DNA from 3 places in the Streptomyces sp. NPDC091649 genome. Region 2 is predicted to be linked to each of the others. Evidence: riboswitches for the same ligand, from Rfam matches in the RefSeq annotation. Region 2 holds a riboswitch; each other region holds the start of a gene.
The links. A riboswitch is a leader RNA that binds a small molecule or an ion and turns the genes downstream of it on or off. The one in region 2 is predicted to bind thiamine pyrophosphate.
Positions count from the first base shown of each region.

Region 1: another riboswitch for thiamine pyrophosphate. It lies ahead of thiC (phosphomethylpyrimidine synthase ThiC); the one in region 2 lies ahead of thiO (glycine oxidase ThiO).
Region 3: another riboswitch for thiamine pyrophosphate. It lies ahead of ACIQMU_RS00410 (thiamine ABC transporter substrate-binding protein); the one in region 2 lies ahead of thiO (glycine oxidase ThiO).

Region 1 is NZ_JBIVTR010000005.1:352,066-356,060, forward strand. It holds gene ACIQMU_RS13185 (SsgA family sporulation/cell division regulator) at 81-518, shown strand; gene ACIQMU_RS13190 (YibE/F family protein) at 534-1,880, opposite strand; TPP riboswitch at 1,951-2,083, shown strand; gene thiC (phosphomethylpyrimidine synthase ThiC) at 2,076-3,896, shown strand.
Region 2 is NZ_JBIVTR010000006.1:128,250-132,244, reverse strand. It holds gene ACIQMU_RS13670 (Rv2175c family DNA-binding protein) at 1-167, opposite strand, end outside; gene ACIQMU_RS13665 (FAD-dependent oxidoreductase) at 251-1,492, opposite strand; gene ACIQMU_RS13660 (hypothetical protein) at 1,502-1,888, opposite strand; TPP riboswitch at 2,005-2,117, shown strand; gene thiO (glycine oxidase ThiO) at 2,115-3,296, shown strand; gene thiS (sulfur carrier protein ThiS) at 3,293-3,571, shown strand; gene ACIQMU_RS13645 (thiazole synthase) at 3,574-3,995, shown strand, end outside.
Region 3 is NZ_JBIVTR010000001.1:99,128-103,122, forward strand. It holds gene ACIQMU_RS00405 (iron ABC transporter permease) at 1-1,580, opposite strand, end outside; gene ACIQMU_RS00410 (thiamine ABC transporter substrate-binding protein) at 1,664-2,761, opposite strand; TPP riboswitch at 2,843-2,959, opposite strand; gene rlmN (23S rRNA (adenine(2503)-C(2))-methyltransferase RlmN) at 3,059-3,995, opposite strand, start outside.

The DNA.
Region 1 (3,995 bases), on a different contig from region 2:
CTATCGCGTGCACCACGATGGCGTCAATAGGGCCATAGGGGATCATTCCTGGCCAGTTTCATCTACTGCGGGGTTGAACGATGCGCGAGTCGGTTCAAGCAGAGGTCATGATGAGCTTCCTCGTCTCCGAGGAGCTCTCGTTCCGTATTCCGGTGGAGCTTCGGTACGAGGTCGGCGATCCGTACGCCATCCGTATGACGTTCCATCTTCCCGGCGATGCCCCTGTGACCTGGGCATTCGGCCGTGAACTGCTGCTGGACGGGCTCAACAGCCCCAGTGGCGACGGAGATGTGCACATCGGCCCGACCGAGCCCGAGGGTCTCGGCGATGTGCACATCCGGCTCCAGGTCGGCGCGGACCGTGCGCTGTTCCGGGCGGGGACGGCGCCGCTGGTGGCGTTCCTCGACCGGACGGACAAGCTCGTGCCGCTCGGTCAGGAACACACGCTGGGTGACTTCGACGGGAACCTGGAGGATGCGCTCGGCCGCATCCTCGCCGAGGAGCAGAACGCGGGCTGACCGGATGCCGGCCCGTCATCCCTTTCTACGGCGACGGCCCCGCCCGGCCCGCGCGGGTGCGGCCGTAGCCGTCTGTGCGCCGCCGGACCCCGGGCGGTCCGCGGAGACGACCAGCGCGGCGAGCACCGTGGTCACCGGCACCGAGGCGACCAGGCCGATCGACCCCACCAGCGTGCGGACGATCTCCTCGGCGACCAGCTCGCTGTTGGCCACCGTCCCCACGCTGCTCTGGGCGATGGAGAAGAGCAGCAGCAGCGGCAGCGCCGCGCCCGCGTACGCCAGCACCAGGGTGTTGACCACCGACGCGATGTGGTCCCTTCCGATGCGGATACCTGCCCGGTACAGACCCTTCCAACCCATCCGCGGGTCGGCCTGGTGCAGTTCCCAGACGGCGGAGGTCTGGGTGACCGTCACATCGTCGAGCACGCCGAGCGAACCGATGATGACGCCGGCCAGCAGCAGCCCGCTCATATCGATATCCGGGTAGAGGCCGTGGATGAGGCCGGTGTTGTCATCGGTGTTGCCGCTGAGATGCGCCCAGCCGATGAACAGGGAGCCCAGCAGCCCGATCAGCAGCAGTGAGATCAGTGTGCCGACGACCGCCACGGACGTACGGGCCGTCACCCCGTGACACAGGTAGAGGGCCGCCAGCATGATGGCGCTGGCCCCGATCACCGCCACGACCAGTGGGTTCGAGCCCTGAAGGATCGCCGGCAGGATGAACAGGGTCAGCACGGTGAACGACACGGCCAGCGCCACCAGCGCCATGACCCCGCGCAACCTCCCCACCAGGACCACCGCCAGCGCGAAGATCCCGGCCAGCACCGACATCGGGACCTTCCGGTCCACGTCGGTCACCGAGTACTGGAGGTCGCGCGGGGCGTCGGGGGCGTACGCGACGACCACGCCCTGGCCCTCGCTCAGCTGACGGGGCGCGTCCGGCTGGACCACCTCGACGAACGTGCGGCCCTTGTCGTCGCCGCTGGTCACCTCGATGGTTGCCTTCGCGCACTCCCCCTCCTGCTCGTTGACGGCCTCCCGGCCGGAGGGTGTGGAGGTGTCGCCGGTCGGGGGCACCTGCGCGGCGTTGACGTCCGCACAGTCGACGTTGACGACCTGGACGACCTTTCCGTCCTGGGTCTGCCGGTCGAATCCGACGCCGGTGCGCTCGTGGTCGGGCGCGCCGCCCGGCCAGAACGCGATCAGGCCGACGACGACCGCCGTCGCGAACGGGATCAGCACCGCGGCGATGACCTTGCGCAGGTGCTGGGACACCGGGGCGGCGGGCCCGTGGCTGTGTGTGTGGCCGTGGCTGTGGCCCTGGGGCGGCTGGGGTGCGGGGTCGTTTTGGGGGGAGGTCACGGGGCGATCATCGCAAGAACAGGGGTGCCCCCTGGTCAGCTCGCCGGAAAGAACGCTAGCGTGGAGGCACCTTTGCACACGCGGGAGCTCGGAGCACCGGGCTGAGAGGGCGCTGACCGCCGTACACCGATACGGATCAGCTGCGCCGACCGCCGAACCTGTTACCGGGTAATGCCGGCGTAGGGAGTAGGTCTCATGACCACAGCGGACGCACGCACGCCTGCCTCGAAACAGAACGACGGAACGCCGAACGGCACGACGCCGGGCGACGGGACGCCGAGAGACGAGGCCGGGAAGTCCATCGGCTGGCACAAGGGATACGTCCAGGGCTCACGCCCGGACCTCCTGGTGCCGGTCCGACAGGTGCACCTCACCAACGGCAACGACGTGACGCTGTACGACACGTCGGGGCCGTACACCGACCCCTCCATCGACACCGATGTCCGCCGCGGCCTCGCGCCCCTGCGGGAGAACTGGATCATCGCCCGCGGCGACACCGAGGAGTACGCGGGCCGCCCGGCCCGCCCCGAGGACGACGGGCTCAAGCACACCACGCCGCGCGGCGGACTGCGCAACCTCGACGCCGTCTTCCCCGGCCGCCCGCGCCAGCCGCGCCGCAGCCGCGACGGCCGTCCCGTCACCCAGCTCGCGTACGCCCGACGGGGGGAGATCACCCCGGAGATGGAGTACGTCGCGATCCGGGAGAACGTGGAGGCCGAGGTCGTCCGCGAGGAGATCGCGGAGGGGCGGGCGGTGCTGCCCGCCAACGTGAACCACCCCGAGATCGAGCCGATGATCATCGGCAAGCGGTTCCTGGTGAAGGTCAACGCCAACATCGGCAACTCGGCCGTCTCCTCCTCCATCGAGGAGGAGGTGGACAAGATGACGTGGGCGACGAAGTGGGGCGCCGACACGGTCATGGACCTGTCCACCGGCCGCAACATCCACACCACTCGTGAATGGGTGCTGCGCAACTCCCCCGTGCCGATCGGCACCGTGCCGCTCTACCAGGCCCTGGAGAAGGTCGACGGCCGGGCCGAGGAGCTGGCCTGGGAGATCTACAAGGACACCGTCATCGAACAGGCCGAGCAGGGCGTGGACTACATGACGGTGCACGCCGGAGTGCGCCTGCCGTACGTACCGCTGACGGCCCGTCGCAAGACCGGCATCGTCTCGCGCGGCGGTTCGATCATGGCGGCCTGGTGTCTCGCCCACCACAAGGAGTCGTTCCTCTACGAGCACTTCGAGGAGCTGTGCGAGATCCTCGCGACGTACGACGTCACCTACTCGCTGGGTGACGGACTGCGGCCCGGTTCGATCGCGGACGCCAACGACGAGGCGCAGTTCGCCGAATTGCGGACGCTGGGCGAGCTGAACACGATCGCCAAGCGGCACGGCGTCCAGACCATGATCGAGGGCCCCGGGCACGTCCCGATGCACAAGATCAAGGAGAACATCGACCTCCAGCAGGAAATCTGCGAGGAGGCGCCGTTCTACACGCTCGGCCCGCTGACCACGGACATCGCGCCCGCCTACGACCACATCACCTCCGGCATCGGCGCCGCGATGATCGCCTGGTGGGGCACCGCGATGCTCTGTTACGTCACGCCCAAGGAGCACCTGGGGCTGCCGAACCGGGATGACGTGAAGACCGGGGTCATCACCTACAAGATCGCCGCCCACGCGGCCGACCTGGCCAAGGGGCACCCGGGCGCGCAGGAGTGGGACGACGCGCTGTCCGACGCGCGGTTCGAGTTCCGCTGGGAGGACCAGTTCAACCTGGCTCTGGACCCGGACACGGCACGGGAGTTCCATGACGAGACGCTGCCCGCCGAACCGGCGAAGACGGCGCACTTCTGCTCGATGTGCGGGCCGAAGTTCTGCTCGATGAAGATCTCCCAGGACATCCGGCGTCAGCACGGAGGCTCGCAGGAGGAGATCGAGCAGGGCATGGCCGAGAAGTCGAAGGAGTTCGCGGCGGCGGGCAACCGGGTCTACCTGCCCATCGCCGACTGACCGCAGCCCCCCGTTATGTTTTTCGCGGTCCTGCAAGAGGGCCGCTGGCCTCCGGGCCCGGCATGACTGTTGCCCCCTGTCGAAGGCATGACCTGGGGG
Region 2 (3,995 bases):
GCGGGCACCTGAAGGGCCCGGTTCTCACCACGGCGTACGGCGATGAGCTGGCCATCCCTGACCAGCTGCCGTACACGCGTCACCTGGACATCGAGCATTTCCGCGATGTCGGGAAGGTGGAGCCAGGCGGGGACGAGAGCATCGGTCTTTGCGTCAATCTCGGTCACAGGGACAAGCGTGCCATCCCGGACCGACAGCCGGTAGCCGGGCCCGACCGTACGGGGGGCCGGCCCGGCGGGCCCCGCCACCGTCACAGGGCGGCGGACTTCAGCGGTACGGCGGGGTCGGCCGCCCTCTCCGGGTCGAGGACGGCTCCCGACTCGATGAGCCTGCGGCCCTGGGCGAGGTCGCGCGGGCGGCCCACGGCGAGCACGGCGGCCAGCGCGCCGTCGCGCAGCCAGCACACGGACCAGGTGTCGGCCGCCCCGTCGCCGCGCCACAGCAGGGTGTCGGCGTCCGCGTGGTGGCCGGCGTACTGCACGAAGCGGCCGAACTGCTCGGACCAGAAGTACGGGACGGGGTCGTAGACGGGGAGCGGTCCGCCGTCCTGTGCGGCCATGATCGCGGCGGCCGCGGTGCGCGGGCCCTGGAGGGCGTTGTCCCAGTGGTGGACCAGCAGACGTGTTCCGTAGCGGGCGGAGGGGAAGGAGGCGCAGTCCCCGACCGCGTACACACCGGGCAGCGAGGTGCGCAGCGCGCTGTCGGCGGTGACCGAGCCGTCCGGGCCGAGCGCGACCCCGGAGCCGGCCAGCCAGCCGGTGGCGGGGCGGGCGCCGATGCCGACGACCACGGCTCCGGCGGGCAGGACGCGGCCGTCCGCCAGGATCACGGCCCCCTCCTCGACCCGGTCGACCCGGGCCTCGGTGAGCAGTTCGGCGCCGCTGTCGGCATACCAGTCGGCCATCGGTGCGGCCACCTCGGCGGGCAGGGCGCCCGCGAGCGGGCGGGCGGCGGCCTCGACGACGGTGACCGCGCAGCCCGCGGCACGGGCCGCGGTGGCGAACTCCGCGCCGATCCAGCCCGCCCCGACGACGACCACGTCGTGCCGCCGGTCCAGGACGGGCCGCAGCCGGGCGGCGTCGTCGAGGGTGCGCAGCAGGTGGACGCCGGGCACGCCGTCGGCGCCGGGCAGGGTCATGGGCTCGGCGCCGGTCGCCAGGATCAGGGCGTCGTAGGGGACGGGCCCGTCGGCCGTGTCCAGCACCTGGTCGGCGGCGCGCAGGGCGGTGACGTCCAGGCCGAGGCGCAGGGTGATGTCCAGCGCCTCGAAGTCGATGTCGAAGGCGGAGTCCTCGGCCTTGCCCAGCAGCACGGCCTTGGACAGGGGCGGGCGGTCGTAAGGCTGGTGGGGCTCGGCCCCGATGAGGGTGACGGACCCGGTGAAGCCCGCCTCGCGCAGGGCCACGGCGCTCTGCACGCCCGCCATGCCCGCTCCGACGACCACGGCGTGCCGTGTCCGCCGCGCCGTCCGCTGCTGTGTCTGCTCGCTCACCTGTCCACCTTAATCAACTGACGTCCCGTCAGGCAGTGGGTCGCGGGAAGCGGCTCGGGGGGAGAGCTGTTCCACCACGCTGGTGCCGCCGCCCTCCCGCGACTCCCACGTCCATCGCTCCTCCAGCCGCACCCGGCCGTCCGCGAGGTCGACGACCGTGGAGAGGCAGTGCCCGGACGCGGTCGTGCCGTCCTGCTTGAGCTGCACGTAGCGGAAGTCCAGCGCGTCCCCGTCCCGGGTGCCGACGAGATGGCCGCGGACCACGTCGCCGCCCGCGTAGTCGGCCCAGATCCGGCCGTCCCGCTCGTGGTACGTGAAACGGGTGCGGGTCCCGACCTGGCCGGGAGCCTGGTCGGCGACCGGCGCGAGGACGAGTCCGTCGAGCGAACGGGCCATGGTGGCTGCTCCCTTACCGGCCTGCCGGCCGTGGACGAGTGGGTCGGGCCCTTCGTCGACAGGCCGCCGCCGCCCGGCGGACGGCAGGTTGACGACAGGCTCTAGGCTGGCCAAGGTAGAACACTCGCGGGAGCCCGGACGCACCGGGCTGAGAGGGAGGCTGGACGGCCTCCGACCGTACGAACCTGCTCCGGGTCATGCCGGCGAAGGGAGGGGCTGGACACCCATGCGCGTCTCGGGGAACACCTCCGGATCCGACGTCCTCGTCATCGGGGGCGGAATCATCGGCCTGGTCACCGCGTGGCGGGCCGCCCAGCGCGGGCTGCGCGTCACCGTGGCGGACCCGGAACCGGGCGGCGGCGCGGCCCAGGTCGCGGCGGGGATGCTGGCCGCCGTCACCGAGCTGCACTACGGCGAGCAGCTGCTGCTCGGGCTCAACCTCGCCTCCGCTGCCCGCTATCCGGCGTTCGTGGCCGAGCTGGAGGAGGCGAGCGGCCGGGACACCGGCTTCCGCGCCTGCGGCACGCTCGCCGTCGCCCTGGACTCCGACGACCGTGCCCATCTGCGCGAACTGCACGCCCTCCAGGAGCGTTCGGGTCTGGAGTCGGTCTGGCTGAGCGGCCGTGAGTGCCGCCGCCTGGAGCCGATGCTGGCCCCGGGCGTCCGGGGCGGCCTCCGGGTCGACGGCGACCACCAGGTGGATCCGCGTCGGCTCGCCGCGGCGCTGCTGACCGCCTGCGAGCGGGCCGGGGTGGCGTTCCGCCGGACGACCGCCGAGCGGCTCACCGTCGCCGGGGGCCGGGCCGCCGGGGCGCTGCTCGGCGACGGCACGGAGTTCGCGGCCGGTCAGGTCGTCCTCGCGGCGGGCAGCCTCAGCGGCCGGCTCGCGGGGCTCCCGCCGCAGCTGGTGCCGCCGGTCCGCCCGGTCAAGGGCCAGGTCCTCCGGCTCACCGTGCCCCGGGCGTACGCCCCCTTCCTGAGCCGCACCGTGCGCGCCGTGGTCCGGGGCGGCCACCTCTACCTCGTGCCGCGCGAGAACGGCGAGCTGGTCGTCGGCGCCACCAGCGAGGAGATGGGCTGGGACACCACGGTCACCGCCGGCGGGGTCTACGAGCTGCTGCGCGACGCCCACGAGCTGGTGCCCGGCATCACCGAGCTGCCCCTCACCGAGACCCGGGCCGGCCTGCGTCCCGCGACGCCCGACAACGCCCCGCTGCTCGGGCCGACCGCCCTGCCCGGCCTGCTGCTCGCCACCGGCCACCACCGCAACGGCGTCCTGCTGACCCCCCTCACCGGGGACGCGATGGCCGACGCCCTGACCACCGGCGAGCTGCCCGAGGCGGCCCGCCCCTTCGCCCCCGGCCGTTTCGCACCCGCCGCCCCCGTACTCCAGGAGCAGCCCGTATGACCCAGCAGCCCACCGCGCCGGAGCCCGCGCCCGAGCCCGCCCTCGCCCCCGCGCCCGCGCCTGCCGGGGCCTCCGTCTCCGTCTCGGTGAACGGGGAGCCCCGGTCCGTTCCCGCGGGGACGGACCTGCACACCCTCGTCGCGACGCTGACCCCGGCCCGCTCCGGGGTCGCCGCCGCCCTCAACGAGAGCGTCGTCCCGCGCGGCCGGTGGGCCGCCACGACGCTCCGCGAGGGCGACCGCGTCGAGGTCCTGACCGCCGTGCAGGGGGGCTGACCATGTCGGACGACGTCTTCGCGCTGGGGCCCGCCACGTTCGCCTCACGGCTGATCATGGGCACCGGCGGGGCCCCGAGCCTGGAGGTGCTGGAGCGGTCCCTGATCGCCTCGGGCACCGAGCTGACCACGGTCGCGATGCGCCGGCTGGACGCGTCCGTGCGGGGCTCGGTGCTCTCGGTGCTGGAGCGGCTCTCCATCCAGGTCCTGCCGAACACGGCGGGCTGCTTCACCGCGGGCGAGGCGGTGCTGACCGCCCGGCTGGCCAGGGAGGCGCTCGGCACCGACTGGATCAAGCTGGAGGTGATAGCCGACGAGCGGACCCTCCTGCCCGACCCGATCGAGCTGCTGGACGCGGCCGAGGTCCTGGTCGACGAGGGGTTCACCGTACTGCCGTACACCAACGACGACCCGGTGCTCGCCCG
Region 3 (3,995 bases), on a different contig from region 2:
AGGAGCAGCAGCGACACCGCGCACACCAGCATCAGAATCGTGCTGAGGGCCATCGCCTGCCCGTAGTTGAGCTCCCCCGACCGGCCCAGCAGCCGGGCGACGGCAACCGGCAGGGTCGGGTTGTCGGGCCGTGCGATGAAGACCGTCGCACCGAACTCCCCGAGGGAGACGGCGAAGGCGAAGCCCGCCGCGACCAGCAGCGCCCGCCGCACCAGCGGCAGATCGACCTCCCGCCAGGCCCGCAGCGGAGAGGCCCCCAGCACGGCGGCGGCCTCCCGCAGCCGGTCGTCGACCGCGCGCAGCACGGGCAGCATGGTCCGTACGACGAAGGGGACGCCGACCAGCGCCTGCGCCAGCGGGACCAGAATCCAGGAGGTCCGCAGATCCAGCGGCGGCTCGTCGAGGGTGATCAGGAAACCGAAGCCGACGGTCACGGCCGACACCCCGAGCGGCAGCATCAGCAGCGCGTCGAAGCCGCGTACCAGACGTCCGGCCCGCCGGGTGAGGGCCGCCGCCGCGAGCCCGCCGACGACGAGGGCGATGAGCGTCGCGACGAGCGCGTACCGCAGGGAGTTGCCGACGGCCTCCAGCGGTGGGACCAGGAAGGTGGCGGAGCCGCCGGACCCGGCCGACTGGAGGGCCTCGTAGTAGCCGAGTCCGTAACCGGCCGGACCGTCGAACGACCGCTCCACCAGCACCCCGAGCGGCAGCAGGATCAGCAGCAGCGCGGTGAGCAGGACACTGCCGAGCAGCGCCCACTGGCCGGGTCCGCGCGGCCGGCGGGAGGTCTGCGCCGGGTCGACGAGCCGCAACGCCCGTTCCCGGCGGCGTACGGTCGCGGCGTGCACGGCGAGGATCGCGCCGACCGCGGCGAACTGCACCAGGGTCAGCACGGCGGCCGTCGGCAGGTCCAGGAGTTGCGCGGTCTGCCGGTAGATCTCCACCTCCAGGGTGGAGTAGGCCGGTCCGCCGAGGATCTGCACGACGCCGAAGGAGGTGAAGGTGAAGAGGAAGACCATCAGTGCGGCGGCGGCGACGGCCGGGGCGAGGGCGGGCAGCGTCACCCGGCCGAAGGCGGCGAGGCGTCCGGCGCCGAGGACGCGGGCGGCTTCCTCCTGCCGGGGGTCCAGCTGGGACCAGAGCCCGCCCACCGTGCGCACGACCACGGCGTAGTTGAAGAACACATGGGCCAGCAGGATCGCCCACACGGTGGTGTCGAGGCGGATGCCCCACAGTTCGTCGAGGAACCCGCCCCGCCCCAGCAGCGCCAGGAACGCGGTGCCGACGACGACGGTCGGCAGCACGAACGGCACCGTGACCACCGCCCGCAGCACCTGCTTGCCCGGGAAGTCGAACCGGGCGAACACATACGCTCCGGGCAGGGCGATCAGCAGCGTGAGCGCGGTCGAGGCGAGGGCCTGCCAGGTGGTGAACCAGAGGACGTCGAGGATGTCCGGACGGGCCAGCACCTCGCCGATCCGCCCGAACTGCCAGGCACCGCCCGTCTTGACGCCACGGCCGACGATCGCGGCCACCGGGTAGGCGAAGAACACCGCGAAGAACGCGACGGGCACGGCCATCAGGCCGAGCCGCACCGCGGTCCCGCGCCGCCGCCCGCCGCCCCGGACGGGCGGGGCGGCCGGGGCCGGCTTCGTCCTGGGGCCTACTTCAGGACCAGCAACTGCCACGACTGGATCCACTGCTCACGGTTGGCGGTGATCTTCTCGGGCGCGACGGTGGGAGGTGTGTCGACCTGCTCGCCGAACTTCGTGAACAGCTCGGGGAGCTTCGCGTCCTTCACGACCGGGTTCACGAACATGTTGAGCGGCATGTCCTCCTGGAACGTCTTGCTGATCAGGAAGTCCAGCAGCGCCTTGCCGCCCGCCTCGTTCTTCGCTCCGGTCAGCAGTCCCGCGTACTCGGTCTGCCGGAAGCAGGTGCCGGTGGCGACCCCGGTGGGGGCCTCCTTCGGCTGCGGGTCGGCGTAGAGCACCTCGACGGGCGGGCTGGAGGCGTAACTGACGACGAGCGGCCGGTCCGCGTTGGCCTTCTTGCCGCCCGTGGATCCGGAGAACTCCTCGTTGTACGCCTGCTCCCAGCCGTCGACGACCTTGACGCCGTTGGCCTTCAGCTTCTTCCAGTACGCCTCGTAACCGTCCTCGCCCTGGGTGGCGATGGTGCCGAGGAGGAAGCCGAGGCCGGGCGAGGAGCTCGCGGCGTTCTCGGTGACGAGGAGGTCCTTGTACGCCGGCTTGAGGAGGTCCTCGAAGGTCTCCGGCGGCGCGAGCTTCTTGTCGGCGAAGTACTTCTTGTCGTAGTTGACGCAGATGTCGCCGGTGTCGACGGGCGTGACGCGGTGCTTCGCGTCCGTCTGCGTGTCGGCCGTGACCTTGTCCAGTCCCTTGGCCTCGTACGCGGTGAACAGGCCGTTGTCGAGGGCGCGGGAGAGCAGGGTGTTGTCGACGCCGAAGAAGACGTCGCCGCGCGGGGAGCCCTTGGTCAGGATCTCCTGGTTGAGCGCCGCCCCGGCGTCGCCGCTCTTGAGGATCTCGACCGTGTAGCCGGACTCCTCGGTGAACGCCTTCAGCACCTCCTCCGAGACGTTGAAGGAGTCGTGGCTGACGAGGGTGACGGTCTTGGAGCCGCCGCCCTTGGACGCCCCGGAGCCCGCGGAGCCGTCCTCACCGCCGCAGCCCGCCAGCGCGGTGACGCCCAGAGCGGCGGCGAGGGCGGTCGCCGCGTACTTCGTGGTGGTGTTCATGTGATTCCTCCTGGAGGTGACCAGGAAGAGACGCGGCCCCGCCCGCTGTCCGGCGGACCGGAAGCGGGCAGGGCGCAACAGCTTGAGTAAGGTCCGAACTTCCTACCCGGAATGACCCGGGCGAGGTTCAGAGGGTCTGCGGCCAACCTGTCCTTGGTGCCGCACTCTCAGCGCTGTGGCGCTCCCCTGTCGGAATATGAAGTTGAATTCAGGCCAAGGCTACACCGGCGGTTCTCGACCGGGCAGCGAGGCCGCCGATGCCGGTGAGACCGTCGGCGCCGACGGCCTCACCGGTGCTCAGCGCTCGGAGGCCGCCAGCTGCCCGCAGGCCCCGTCGATCTCCTGGCCACGGGTGTCCCGGACGGTGACGGGCACCCCGTGGGCCGCGATGGCCTCGACGAACGCCTTCTCGTCCTCGGGCCGCGAGGCGGTCCACTTGGAGCCGGGGGTGGGGTTCAGCGGGATCAGGTTCACGTGCACCCGCTTGCCCTTGAGCAGCCGGCCGAGCCGGTCGCCGCGCCACGCCTGGTCGTTGATGTCCCGGATCAGGGCGTACTCGATGGAGATCCGGCGGCCGGACTTCTCGGCGTACTCCCAGGCGGCGTCCAGCACCTCGCGGACGTTCCACCGGGTGTTGACCGGGACCAGGGTGTCGCGCAGCTCGTCGTCCGGGGCGTGCAGCGAGACGGCGAGGCGGCACTTGAAGCCCTCGTCGGCGAAACGCAGCATGGCCGGGACGAGGCCCACGGTGGAGACGGTGATCCCGCGCTGCGAGAGCCCGAGACCGTCCGGCTCCGGTTCGGTGAGGCGGCGGATCGCGCCGACCACGCGGTTGTAGTTGGCGAGCGGCTCCCCCATGCCCATGAAGACGATGTTGGACAGCCGCGCGGGACCGCCGGGCACCTCTCCGTCCCGCAAGGCGCGCATGCCGTCGACGATCTGGTGCACGATCTCGGCGGTCGACAGGTTGCGGTCGAGGCCGGCCTGCCCGGTGGCGCAGAAGGGGCAGTTCATTCCGCAGCCGGCCTGCGAGGAGATGCACATCGTCACGCGATCCGGGTAGCGCATCAGGACGGACTCGACGAGCGTCCCGTCGTGCAGCTTCCACAGGGTCTTGCGCGTGGTGTCGTCGTCGCAGCTGATGTGCCGCATCACGGACATCAGGTCGGGGAACAGCGCCTCGGCGAGCTTCTCCCGCGACCCCGCCGGGATGTTGGTCCACTCGGCCGGGTCG